2 regions of the Marinobacter sp. BSs20148 genome follow, and region 1 is predicted to be linked to the other one. Evidence: predicted binding sites of a transcription regulator. Region 1 holds the regulator's gene; the other holds the start of a gene.
The links. Region 1 encodes FliA, which starts transcription of late flagellar genes. Its sites were predicted from a motif close to CTAAAGTTTNNNNNNNNNNNGCCGNTAA; they were not measured.

Region 2: MRBBS_RS18265 (methyl-accepting chemotaxis protein) is a predicted target of FliA. The motif match lies at 1,098-1,125, and genes of this name have one in related genera.

What each region holds. Positions count from the first base shown of each region.
Region 1 covers NC_018268.1:1,086,002-1,092,727, forward strand. The annotation lists gene flhA (flagellar biosynthesis protein FlhA) at 1-1,447, shown strand, start outside; gene flhF (flagellar biosynthesis protein FlhF) at 1,505-2,866, shown strand; gene MRBBS_RS04850 (MinD/ParA family protein) at 2,969-3,781, shown strand; gene MRBBS_RS04855 (RNA polymerase sigma factor FliA) at 3,809-4,549, shown strand; gene cheY (chemotaxis response regulator CheY) at 4,628-5,011, shown strand; gene MRBBS_RS04865 (protein phosphatase CheZ) at 5,032-5,817, shown strand; gene MRBBS_RS04870 (chemotaxis protein CheA) at 5,834-6,726, shown strand, end outside.
Region 2 covers NC_018268.1:3,989,501-3,995,208, reverse strand. The annotation lists gene MRBBS_RS18270 (PLP-dependent aminotransferase family protein) at 1-1,046, shown strand, start outside; gene MRBBS_RS18265 (methyl-accepting chemotaxis protein) at 1,181-3,067, shown strand; gene MRBBS_RS18260 (RidA family protein) at 3,253-3,603, opposite strand; gene MRBBS_RS18255 (diaminopimelate dehydrogenase) at 3,874-4,521, shown strand; gene MRBBS_RS18250 (YkgJ family cysteine cluster protein) at 4,558-4,845, shown strand; gene MRBBS_RS18245 (Lrp/AsnC family transcriptional regulator) at 5,041-5,487, shown strand.

The sequences.
Region 1 (6,726 bases):
GACCATTGGTGACGGCCTTGTGGCCCAAATCCCGTCGCTGTTGTTGTCTACGGCGGCGGCGATTATGGTCACTCGAACCACCTCCAGCCAAGATATGGGCAGCCAGATTCTGCAGCAAATGTTCGATGTGCCCAAAGCTCTTGCTATTGCTGCCGGTATTCTGATTTTGCTAGGCCTGATTCCTGGTATGCCCCACGTAGCCTTTCTGGGCTTGGGTTCGCTGGCGGCGGCAGCGGCCTGGCTTACCTGGAAGAAAAATCAACAAATAGTTGAAGAAGGTGACAAATTCCCGGTACGTGGCGGTGCAGGAACGGCTGGTCGTACCAGCGGTGGTGAACTGGTCAGTGGCGACAGTGGTAGCCAGGCTTTACCGGCACCGGCAGAGAATCGCGAGCTGGGCTGGGACGACGTTGCCACCGTGGACATTGTAGGCCTGGAAGTCGGCTACCGTCTTATTCCGTTGGTGGATAAAAGCCAGGGCGGGCAGTTGCTTAGCCGTATTAAAGGCGTGCGTAAAAAGTTGTCCCAGGATTTGGGCTTTTTGATGCCCTCGGTGCATATCCGCGACAACCTGGACTTAATGCCCAACGTTTATCGCATCACCCTGATGGGCGTCACCATTGCCGAAGCGGATATTCACCCGGAGCGTGAGCTGGCCATCGACCCCGGCCAGGTGTTTGGCAAAGTGGAGGGTATAGAAGGCAAAGATCCGGCTTTTGGCCTTGATGCCATCTGGATAGAGCCAGAGAAAAAAGACCAGGCCCAAAGCCTGGGCTACACCGTGGTAGACGCCAGCACCGTAGTGGCTACTCACCTGAATCAGATTCTGCAGACCCACGCCTATGAGTTGCTGGGCCATGAAGAAGTGCAGAAGTGGCTGGACCAGTTGGAAAAGGTATCGCCGAAACTGGCGGAAGAGCTGGTGCCTTCAGCGGTGAACATCAGCGTGTTGCTGCGAGTGCTGCAGAATTTGCTAAAAGAAGAAGTGCCTATTCGTGATATGCGCTCTATCGCCGAATCCATAGTGAATATGCACCCGCGCAGTCAGGACCCGAAAGTCTTGACCACGGCAACCCGTCAAGCCCTGCGGCGGATGATTGTGCAAAGCATCGTTGGTAACGAATCCGAAATACCGGTGATTACCCTGGATCCAGATCTGGAACAGTTATTGCTTAAGTCTGTACAGCAGAGTCAACAATCCGGCGCGCAGGACGATATCGGGCTAGTGCTAGAGCCGAACATGGTGGAAAAACTCCAGCGCTCACTGCAGGACAGCGTGCAGCGCCAGGAAGTGCTCGGTAAACCAGCGATTCTGCTGGTGTCTGGCCCGCTGCGGCCGGTGCTGGCAAAGTTCGCCAGTTACGGCATAGAACGCCTGCACGTTCTGTCTTATCAGGAAGTGCCGGATAACAAACAGATTACCATCGTAGCGTCGGTAGGCCAGTAACGGCGCAGACGACACTCGGATAACGTCAGCCGCGTTCCCGGCAAAGGATGAGAAAGCATGAAAGTAAAACGTTTTTTTGCACCTACAATGGCCGCAGCCCTGAAGCAGGTCAGCGAACACATGGGGCCGGATGCGATGATACTTTCCAACCGCCGGGTAGATGGCGGCGTTGAAATTGTGACGGCCCTCGATTACGACGAAAACATGGCGCGCCAACGCCTGGGTGACAAAGCGGTGACAGCCACCAGCGGCACTCATCTGGCAGAGCTGCAGGCAGACCAGCAGCGCCACCTGGAAGACGAGCTTGGCCGCTCCCGTGAGCGCATCCGCGGTGTGCGCGATCAGCGCGCCGACAGCCAGGCCGGTTACGGTTCCATTGCTGAAACTGTCAATGGCTTTGCTAACATGACCAGTGCAGATCCGTTTGCAGAGGGCGGCATAACTTTGCCGGCCGGCGCTGACGAGCGTAGCCAAAATGCGGCAGCGCAAAGCGGTCAGCCTGCGGGTTATGCCGGGGAGCTTGCGGCCATGCGTTCTGAAATGAGCAGTCTGCGCGAGCTGATGAGCGGTCAGACCGCGCCTGCCGCGTTAAAAGACACCAGTGCTGACGCCAATGTTACGGCGCTTCAGCAGCGCCTGGCAGAACGTTTGGGTGAGTTCGGCCTTAGCCGCGAGCTGTCTGACAATCTCGCCCGCCGTCACCAAGCCGTGCGCCTGGAGGATGGCTGGAAGCAGTCTCTCAAAATGCTGGTTAACGGTGTGCGTACCCCACGCCAGGAATGGCTGGATGAAGGCGGCATATTTGCTCTTGTTGGACCTACTGGAGCGGGTAAAACCACCACCATCGGCAAACTGGCGGCACGTTACGTGCTGCGCCACGGAGCCGACTCCCTGGCGTTGATTACCACTGATCGTTATCGGGTTGCGGCGCACGAGCAATTGTTTGTGTTTGGCCGTATTCTTAACGTGCCGGTTCGGGTGGTTGATGAAAGCCACCCGCTGGATGAAATTCTGGATGAGTTGTCTGATCGTCGCCTGGTGTTGATTGATACCGCCGGGCTGACCAGCACCGATCGGGGCTATCAGGAACAATTGGCCGAGCTAGTCCGCAGTCATCACAAAATCCGTACACATTTGGTGGTGTCTGCCACCAGCCAGCCGCGGATTATGAAATCCGTATGGCATTGCTATAAGATGGCAAACCTTGCCGGTTGTGTGATTACCAAGATCGACGAGGCTCTGACTCTGGGCGAAGCGCTGGGATTTGTTATGGAAACCAGTCTGCCGGTGGCTTGGTACACCGACGGCCAGAAAATACCCCAAGACTTGCACCCGGCGAAAGCGCTTGCGCTGGTGCAACTCGGTGTAGAACGTCTGAAGGGTTTGCGGCAGGAGCAGGCAGTTGCCAGCGGGTCTTAAAAATGCCGGTTGTAAAAGCATCACAGCAAGCGGGCAGTGAAGAACAGTGGGGCAGCGGCTACATCCGTTCCCGGTTAAACATGGCAAGAGGCCATCATCAGTATGAGTAAAGCACATCCGGTTCAGGTAATTGCGGTCACTGGCGGTAAAGGTGGCGTTGGCAAAAGTAATGTGTCGGTCAACCTGAGTATTGCTCTGGCGCAAAAGGGCCGTCGGGTGGTGCTGTTAGACGCCGACCTGGGGCTTGCCAACATCGATGTGCTGTTAGGCTTGAAAACCAAGCGCAATCTGCAAGACGTACTCAATGGCGACTGCGACTTGCGTGATGTGCTGGTAGACGGCCCCGGCGGCATCAAGATTGTGCCGGCCTCATCAGGTACCCAGCGCATGACCCAGCTCAGTGCTATGGAGCACGCCGGGCTGATTCACGCCTTCAGCGACATCGCCGACCAGATCGACATACTGATTGTGGATACGGCCGCAGGCATCTCCGAATCGGTGGTCAGCTTTTTGCGGGCATCCCAGGAACTGCTGCTGGTGGTGTGCGACGAGCCTACTTCGATTACCGATGCCTACGCCTTAATCAAGTTGATGAATCGCGATTACCACACCAACCGCTTCCGGATTCTGGCCAATCAGGTGAACACCGAACAAGAAGGCCGGCTTTTGTATGAAAAACTGACCCGGGTTACAGAACGTTTTCTGGATGTAGCGTTACAATATGTAGGTATAGTGCCTTTTGACGAGGCCGTTAAAAAAGCGGTGCGGCGTCAGCAAGCGGTGTTGGAAGCTTACCCGCAAGCAAAAGCCTCGCTGGCCATAAGGGCTCTCGCTGAAAAAGTGGACAGTTGGCCGCTGCCATCATCACCGCGGGGCCATCTCGAATTCTTTATAGAGCGGCTCGTCGAAGTTTAAAACACATCCCGTACAAAAAGCGGATTTATGACACTGGTGAAAGATCTCGGAGTCTATCAACGGTCGGGTGCTTCAGACGCTTGCTGGCTGATTGAAGAGCACGCGCCTCTGGTCAAGAAAATTGCCCTTCATCTGCTGGCACGATTGCCCTCCAGTGTTCAGCTGGAAGATCTGATGCAGGCTGGCATGATTGGTTTGCTTGAGGCGTCGCAGCGCTACGCCACGGGTAAAGGTGCGACCTTTGAAACTTACGCCGGTATTCGAATCCGTGGGGCCATGGTAGACGAAATCCGCAAAGGCGACTGGGTTCCGCGTTCGGTGCACCGAAACTCCCGTCGCATTTCCAACGCTATCAAAGCTGTAGAGGGCCGCGAAGGCCGCGAAGCCCACGATGTCGAAGTGGCTGCTGAGCTGGATATGACGCTGTCGGAATACCACAGTTGCCTGGCCGACTCCAACAGCGGTCGGCTTTTCAGTCTGGATGAGCTCAATGATTCCGGCGAACTGCCGATAGAACAATCAGAGACGGATGATAATCCGCTGCACGGGGTGTCAGAGTCCGCCTTCCGTAACAGTTTGGCGGCGGCCATTGAAACCCTGCCAGAACGTGAAAAACTGGTGCTGAGCCTCTATTATCAGGAAGAGTTGAACCTGAGGGAAATCGGTGCTGTGCTGGACGTCAGCGAAAGCCGGGTCAGCCAGATTCACAGCCAGGCTGCCTTGCGCTTACGCAGCCGGTTAGCCGACTGGAAAACAGACCATACATAATTCTAGCGCCTGCAGCCCGCGAGTTGCGGGCAGTGATGCAACGAGATTCGAATAGATTTCAACGATTGGAGGTCCTCATTGGACAAAAATATGAAGATCCTTATTGTGGACGATTTTTCCACGATGCGGCGCATTATCAAAAACCTGCTGCGTGACTTGGGCTTCACCAACACCGACGAAGCCGACGATGGCAATACGGCATTGCCGATGCTGAAAACCGGCAAGTACGACTTTCTGGTGACCGACTGGAATATGCCCGGCATGTCCGGTTTTGACCTGCTCAAGAATGTTCGCGCCGACGATCAGCTGAAAACCCTGCCGATCCTGATGGTGACGGCCGAAGCCAAGCGCGACCAGATTGTCGCTGCGGCGCAGGCCGGTGTGAACGGCTACATTATAAAGCCGTTCACTGCCGCCGTTCTCAAAGAAAAAATCGAAAAAATCTTTGAGCGAATTCAGTAACCGGGGAGTGGATACAAGCCATGAGCAAGTCAACAGGCGAGCGCCATGCCCTGGAACCAGAGCTGACGGAAAAATTAAAGCAACAGTCCGAACGGTTGGTTGAGAGCGTGCGCGCGGGCGATTATGCGCGCGCTATGGCACTGATCAGCGAGCTTGCAGAAGTGCGAGATCAGGGCCTGTACCACGAAGTAGGGCGGCTAACCCGCAGCCTGCACGAAGCCATGCGTAATTTTCAGATTGATCCGCGCAGCCCCGAACAGAAAGAAGCACTGTCAAAAATGACCGACGCTTCCGATCGCCTGGAATACGTGGTGCAAATGACGGGTCAGGCGGCGAATCGCACCATGGATCTGGTGGAAGAAAGCATGCCGGTCGCCCGCCATTTGCAAGAGGAAGCCCAGGATCTGCTCCAGCAGTGGCAGCGTCTGCGGCGGCGGGATATGGCTCCGACCGAATTCCGCGAGTTACACGCTCGCATGGACCAGTTTTTGGGGGCGTTGAGCACCGACGCCGGCAAGCTTTACGGTAACTTCTCAGAAATTTTATTGGCGCAGGATTATCAAGACCTGACAGGTCAAGTAATTCAAAATGTAATCACCCTAGTGCGTGAAGTGGAAGACAACCTGGTGAGCCTGGTGGTGATGGCCGGCCACGTAGACCAGTTGACCGGTACCGTGCACCAGATGGAGGATAATCAGCCTTCGGCTGAGCAGGGTGTGGGTCCGCAAATAATGCCAGAAAAACGCAAAGATGTGTTGTCTGGTCAGGTTGACGTGGATGACCTGTTGTCCAGTCTTGGTTTCTGAACAATGAGGAAAAAACATGTCGTTTGATGGCGATGAAGAAATCCTGCAGGACTTTCTGGTTGAAGCCGGCGAGATTCTTGAGCTGCTGTCTGAGCAGCTCGTGGACCTGGAGCAAAATCCTGACGACAGCAATTTGCTAAATGCGATCTTTCGTGGTTTTCACACGGTCAAAGGCGGAGCAGGCTTCTTGCAGTTAGATGCCTTGGTAAGCTGCTGTCACTCGGCGGAAAACGTATTCGACACCCTGCGCAACCACAAGCGCAAAGTAACCTCTGAGCTGATGGACGTCGTCCTGGAAACCCTGGACAACGTGAATGCCATGTTCGAAGAGGTGCGTCAGCGTGAAGCGCCCACGCCGGCGCCGCAGGAACTGATTGAGCGGCTGGATCAGTTGGCATTGCCTGAAGGCGAAGTCGCGATTCATTCAGCTGCGCCCGCCAGCGCTGACCAGGGCGACATTACCGATGACGAATTCGAACAGCTGCTCGACGCCCTGAACGGTGACGAAACAGCGTCAGCGGTTGCTAGCGAAACCAGTGCGGTTGGCCCGGTTGCAAGCGGCAATGGCGACATTAACGACGACGAATTCGAAGCTCTTCTAGATCAACTCCACGGCAAAGGCCAGTTCGCCGGCGCCCCGGCAGCGCCGGCAGCCGCCAAAGAAACCGTGGCTGAGACCAGCAGTGCCCAGCCAAACGATATATCTAACGACGAATTCGAAGCACTGCTGGACCAGCTTCACGGCAAGGGCGGCAGCCCGACAGCAGCCATTGCGGCTGCGTCCACCGCGCCAGCGTCCGCTAAAAAGCCGGAACCAGCCAAGGTTCCATCAGTGGCCAAAGCTCCAGCCGAACCGGCACAAGCCAAAGCGCCGGCCCGCGAGGCTGCCAATGCCGCTGCGGAAACCAG
Region 2 (5,708 bases), 1.2 Mb from region 1:
ACATCCAGGGCGTATTGGCATTGCGTGAACAAATCGCTCGGCTGTCCATTGATTCGGGCTGCAGCCTGACCCCGGCCGACATAATCGTCACCAGCGGTTGCCAGGAAGCCCTGTCTACCGCCATACGCGCGGTTTGCGTGCCCGGCGACATCGTTGCCATTGCCTCGCCGAGCTACCACGGCATCACGCAAATTCTCAAGGCCGCCGACCTCAAGGCACTGGAGATTCCCACTGACCCTGTCACTGGCATCAACCTGGAAGCCTTGGAAATGGCCATGGAGCAATGGCCGATCAAAGTTATCCAATTGACTGCCAACTGTAACAACCCCCTGGGCTACATCATGCCCGACGATCGCAAGCTCAAGCTTGTCCGCCTGGCCCAGCGTTTTGACGTGCCGATCATTGAAGACGATATCTATGGTGATCTATCATATCGCTATCCGCGGCCGCGCTCACTGAAGTCCTTTGATGAGGACAATCGGGTTCTTCTGTGCAGTTCATTCTCCAAGACAGTGGCACCCGGCCTTCGGATCGGCTGGATCGCCCCGGGACGCTACCTGCCACAGGTGCTGCACATGAAATACATTGGCTCGGGCGCCACGGCGACACAACCCCAGTTGGCGGTTGCCGAATTCATCGCCAAGGGCAATTACCACCAGCACTTGCGTCGTATGCGCAAACAATACAAGCGCAACGGCGACCTGATGAGCGAATGGGTCAACCGCTATTTCCCGGCGGGCACCCGAGTCAGCCAACCCCAAGGGGGGTTTACGCTGTGGATCGAACTGTCGGAAGAGTTCGACACCTATGCCCTCAATCGCCTGTTGGAAGCGCAGAACGTGCAAGTGGCGAGCGGCAATATTTTCTCGGCGGCGGGGAAATACCGTAACTGCATTCGGATGAACTTCGCCAACCTGCCCACTCGCAAAGTGGAGATGGCGGTGCTGAAGGTCGGTCAGACCATCGGCCAACTCATGGAACAGGAGCCGAGCGACGTCCGCGTCGGGACAGCAGGAACAACAGTAGCGGCGAAAACCTGCCTGTAGTAAGCGACCTTCGTGTTACTGTCGTTCGCCTTTAATCAGTCGCAAAATTGATTAAAGACATCGCAGTTCCTGCCGATAAGCCTACCTATATGAGTATTCTTTATAACCCGCCTGCAAAAAGACGAGGACATACTGTGCAACTAACTTTCGGGCAAAAGCTCTTGGTCACATTTGGCATAATATTAGTGCTTTTGATGGGCACTATTACCATTGTTGGCGACATGCGGCTGAAAAGCACAACGAGCACCTACGTCGACGCACTGATCAAAGACGCTGTGGCGCAGAACACGTCCAGTATCGCCGAATGGCTTAATACCCGGTTGGTGATGACAGAGGCTGTGGCGGAAAGTCTAGGAAACGCACAGAGTGATGAACAGAGGCGTAATATTTTACAAACCGTTTCTACCGGCGGTGGCTTCATTAATGTGTATCTCGGTAATAAAGAGGGTCGCATGCTTATGGAGTCAACGGCTGCGGAAGCAACGCTCCCAGCTGGCTTCGACCCCCGCGGTCGCCCGTGGTACAAAAAAGGCATGGCGGAAGGCAAGGCTTCGTTTACCGAGCCATATCGCGACGCGTCGAGCGGCGAAATGATCATTACCGCTTTGGCGCCTGTTAGCGGTGGAAGTAACGTTGGTGTGGCAGGTGCGGATATAAGCTTGAGCGCTATCAAAAAAATGCTCGGCACCATAACGCTTGCAGACACTGGCTACGCGGGCCTGGTTAATGATGAAGGTGTTGTCCTGTTCCATCCCGACAGCAAGTTGATCGGAGAAAACATTAAAGATTTGATTGGCGTGCCGCCCAAGTTTGACGGGCTTCGTCAATTCTATGAATCAGGCGATGTGGCGTGGCGAGTCGCTTTTCACCCGATTAAGAATGCGCGAGGCGTCGACTGGTATCTGGGCACTTTTGTGAACGTCGACAAAATCAACGCTCCCATGCAAAGCGCCCGCACGACCGGGATGATCATTGCGCTCGTGGGTTTGCTGGTATCGCTGTTCATTTTACACGCGGGTATCAAAATACTGATGGCCCCAGTGCGGCGTTTGAACTCTGCAATGGCAGACATCAGTTCTGGTGATGCCGACTTAACCCAGCGCCTGGATGCCAGTGCCAAGGATGAATTCGGAGAACTCGCGGGCAGCTTCAATAGCTTTATCGAAAATATTCAAGTGGTCGTGCACGATGTTCTAAGTGGCAGTGATGACCTCGCAACGAATGTGGTCGCATTGAAAAAAACCGCCAGCGCAAGCCGGTTGAGCGTTGAAGGCCAGCAAGCCGAAGTGGATATGGTGGCAGCTGCTATTAACGAAATGTCCGCAGCCGCAGGTGAAATCGCCCAGAATGCTCAGCAAACAGCCGATGCGGCCAGTACGGCCGATAAGGAAAGCCGAGCTTCATTGGAAACCGTCGACCAATCCAGAGATGCGGTGCGAAAACTGTCGCAAGAAGTGAATGCTGCAGCCGAAGTCATCAACAATTTGGGCAAAGATGTAACTTCGATAACCTCGGTGCTTGAAGTAATTCAGGGAATTGCAGAACAAACCAATTTGCTGGCCCTGAACGCTGCAATAGAGGCGGCTCGTGCGGGCGACGCCGGCCGCGGGTTTGCCGTGGTAGCGGACGAGGTGCGAAACTTGGCCCAAAGAACCCAAACCAGCACCAAAGAGATAAACAGCATGATCGAGCGCCTGCAAAAGGGGGCTAATGATGCTGTTGCTGGGATGAACGCGTCTAAGGCTGTTTCCAATGTCAGCATGGAGAAAGCTCAGGACGCTATGGATGCATTGAACCGGGTAGCCGATGCAATAACGTCCATTAGCCAGATGACAATGCAAATTGCGACGGCTTCTGAAGAGCAAACCTCAGTGACCGAAGAGCTCAACGCATCCATCACGCGCATCGCAGACCAAGGCCAAGAGGCTTCCGCTGCCGCGAGTGAGAACGATGTTTACAGTGGTCATATTGAAACCATTGGCCAAACTTTAAGCAAGAATGTTTCCCGCTTCAGGGTTTAAGAGTTAAGCCGTAGACGTCTCATAGCCTCTTCATCGAGGCTGTGCTGATGGTGGTGTATCTGCTGGTGTCCTGATGGCGCAGAAAAGTGACCGGGGGCCGGGCCTTAACGGCTATCTTGGTCGAGATTCAGGTTGTTTCTGTTCAAGTTCCAGAGCCGCAGCATGATGCTGCGGCTACTATCAAATCAGCTTCTTGCTGCGGCCGTAACGATCAATTCAACCTTTAATTCAGGCCTTGCCAGGCGTGCTTCACCACAAGCTCGGGCAGGGGCATGGCCAGCCGGTACCCACGCGTCCCACACCGAATTCATAGCCTTAAAGTCAGCCATATCAGAAAGCCAGATGATCACCTGCAATAAATCTTCACGGCTAGAACCAACGCTCGTTAATAGTGCATCAACGCGGGCAAGTGCTTCACGGGTTTGGTCAGCTACGTCATCAGAGGCATTGCCGACTTGGCCAGCCAGATACACGGTCTGATTGTGAACAACAACGCGGCTCATCCGAGTGCCTGTTTCAAATCTTTGAATTTCCATAAATTCCTCTTGGTAAAAAATCTAATTTAAGATGATAGCAGCAATGCTGTTATGGCACCCAAGCGCACTTTTAAGGCTTTTGTGGTGGCGTAGTCATCCGTTTTTGAGTGTGCCAAACGGTACTTTCTGATGCAGACTAAAAGTTGGCGTATTATCGTGCTAATTTTGAGGGTCTATTTTATGCGCTTACCGACGAACTAGGCTTCTGCAAAGCCCTCGAAGCTGCGTTCTCGTACACAAAATTGTTTTAAGAAAATGGATTCAATCACCATGACAGATCAGATCAGAGTAGCCATTGCCGGTTATGGCAGTTTGGGCCGGGGCGTGGAAACGTGTTTGGCACAAAATTCAGACATGGAGCTGATTTGCGTGTTTAGTCGCCGTGATTCTGCCAGCGTGACACTTTTAGATCAAAAGGTGCCGGTATACGCTATGGCGGATGTCGAGCAGTATCAGGATGAAGTGGATGTGATGATTCTGTGTGGTGGTTCTAAAACCGATCTACCGGAACAGGGGCCACACCTGACGCAGTTTTTTAACACGGTGGACAGTTTTGACACCCATGAAAAAGTGAATGAATACTTTGCAGCACTCAATGGTGCAGCACAAAAGTCTGGCAATATTGCGCTTTTGGCTACGGGCTGGGACCCCGGTCTAATGTCACTGAACCGCCTGTTTGGTGAAACCATTTTGCCGGAACGTAAAACCGATACCGGAACCCACAGCAAACAGACCATTGAGTGCTCTTTGGCTCTGGGCAATAACCTCGAGTTCACCGCCAGTGTTCTGGTAGCCTACACTCGGGCTGTTTACAGGCTGGCGCGCTCAGGTGAAATTGGAGCCAAAACCGTGTTTGATGTCGCACCGGGTTTGCTGTCACCCAAAAGTCCGTCACAGCTGCGCAAAGAGCTGCTCTGATTACAACGCCCGCGGAGAATACAATGGCTCATTCCAATGAGGATTGAAGCAGAGAACCTGCCAGACAGCACCATCAGCTGCTCAAGCTGCCAGGCCAGCTGCTGTCGCCTCGAAGTTATGTTGATTACAGAGACCGGCGTGCCAGAGCGCTTCATTGCAACCGACCAGTGGGGTAGCCGCACCATGGCCCGACTGGACGACGGCTGGTGCGCCGCGCTGGACCGCAACACCATGTCTTGCTCAATTTATCAGAAGCGCCCGTTCATCTGCCGTGAATTCGAAATGGGTGGTTACGAGTGCATAGTCGAGCGTGCCGTTCCTTAGTGTTCCTTAACAAAAGTTCGTCTTGTTATTTAACCGGCTAGATAACCGAGCAATCGACCCAATGATCCGGCTCGCCGTTTTTCGCTAAACGAAGGGTTTAGGGTCATTTCAGGCACTTGACTTCAAGCGGCTGATAGTTACTTCTCGTTGAACGTGTATCTACGATGACACCGACCCCGAAGTAGGACAGGTCTTATGAACAAGCTCGATACGGCACTTTTGAACCTTCTGATCAAAGACGGACGCACTTCCTTTGCGGACATTGCGCGCCAACTGAATGTCTCCCGTACCCATGCCCGAGCCCGTGTTCAGGCGATGGTCGAGAGCGGCGTGATTGAGCAGTTCACTGCGGTGATCAATCCGGAAAAGCTGGGTAAAGTAATCTCTACTTTTATTGATCTAAAGGTAGCACCCATTGCAATTGAAGCCGTTGCGGACGACTTGGCATCCAAGCCGGAAGTGGTCAGCCTTTATATCATGACCGATCTCAAAAGCCTGCACATCCACACCCTCACGGACAGCTACGAAACCTTCAATTCGTTTGTTAATGAGAACCTGTTTGCCCGCCCGGAAATTCTCGCCATTGAATCAAGTGCGCTGCTCAAACGGGTGAAACATCGCCGGGGCGGTGCTCGACTCTAAACGCTACTGTCATCGGCAGACTCTGCTCCAGGTTCGGGCATTTGGACGGATCTGGTGCAGATATGACAAACGGATGCGATGGTGGCATTTTACTTCCGTTTGTTGATCTTGCCCTTCGAATTGAATGCTGAATGTTCAGTTTTTTGCTTTTCACCCATCAAGGTGATGCCGAGTGTGACCTTGTTATAATTAATTTGTGCGCTCTAACGATACATAATTCT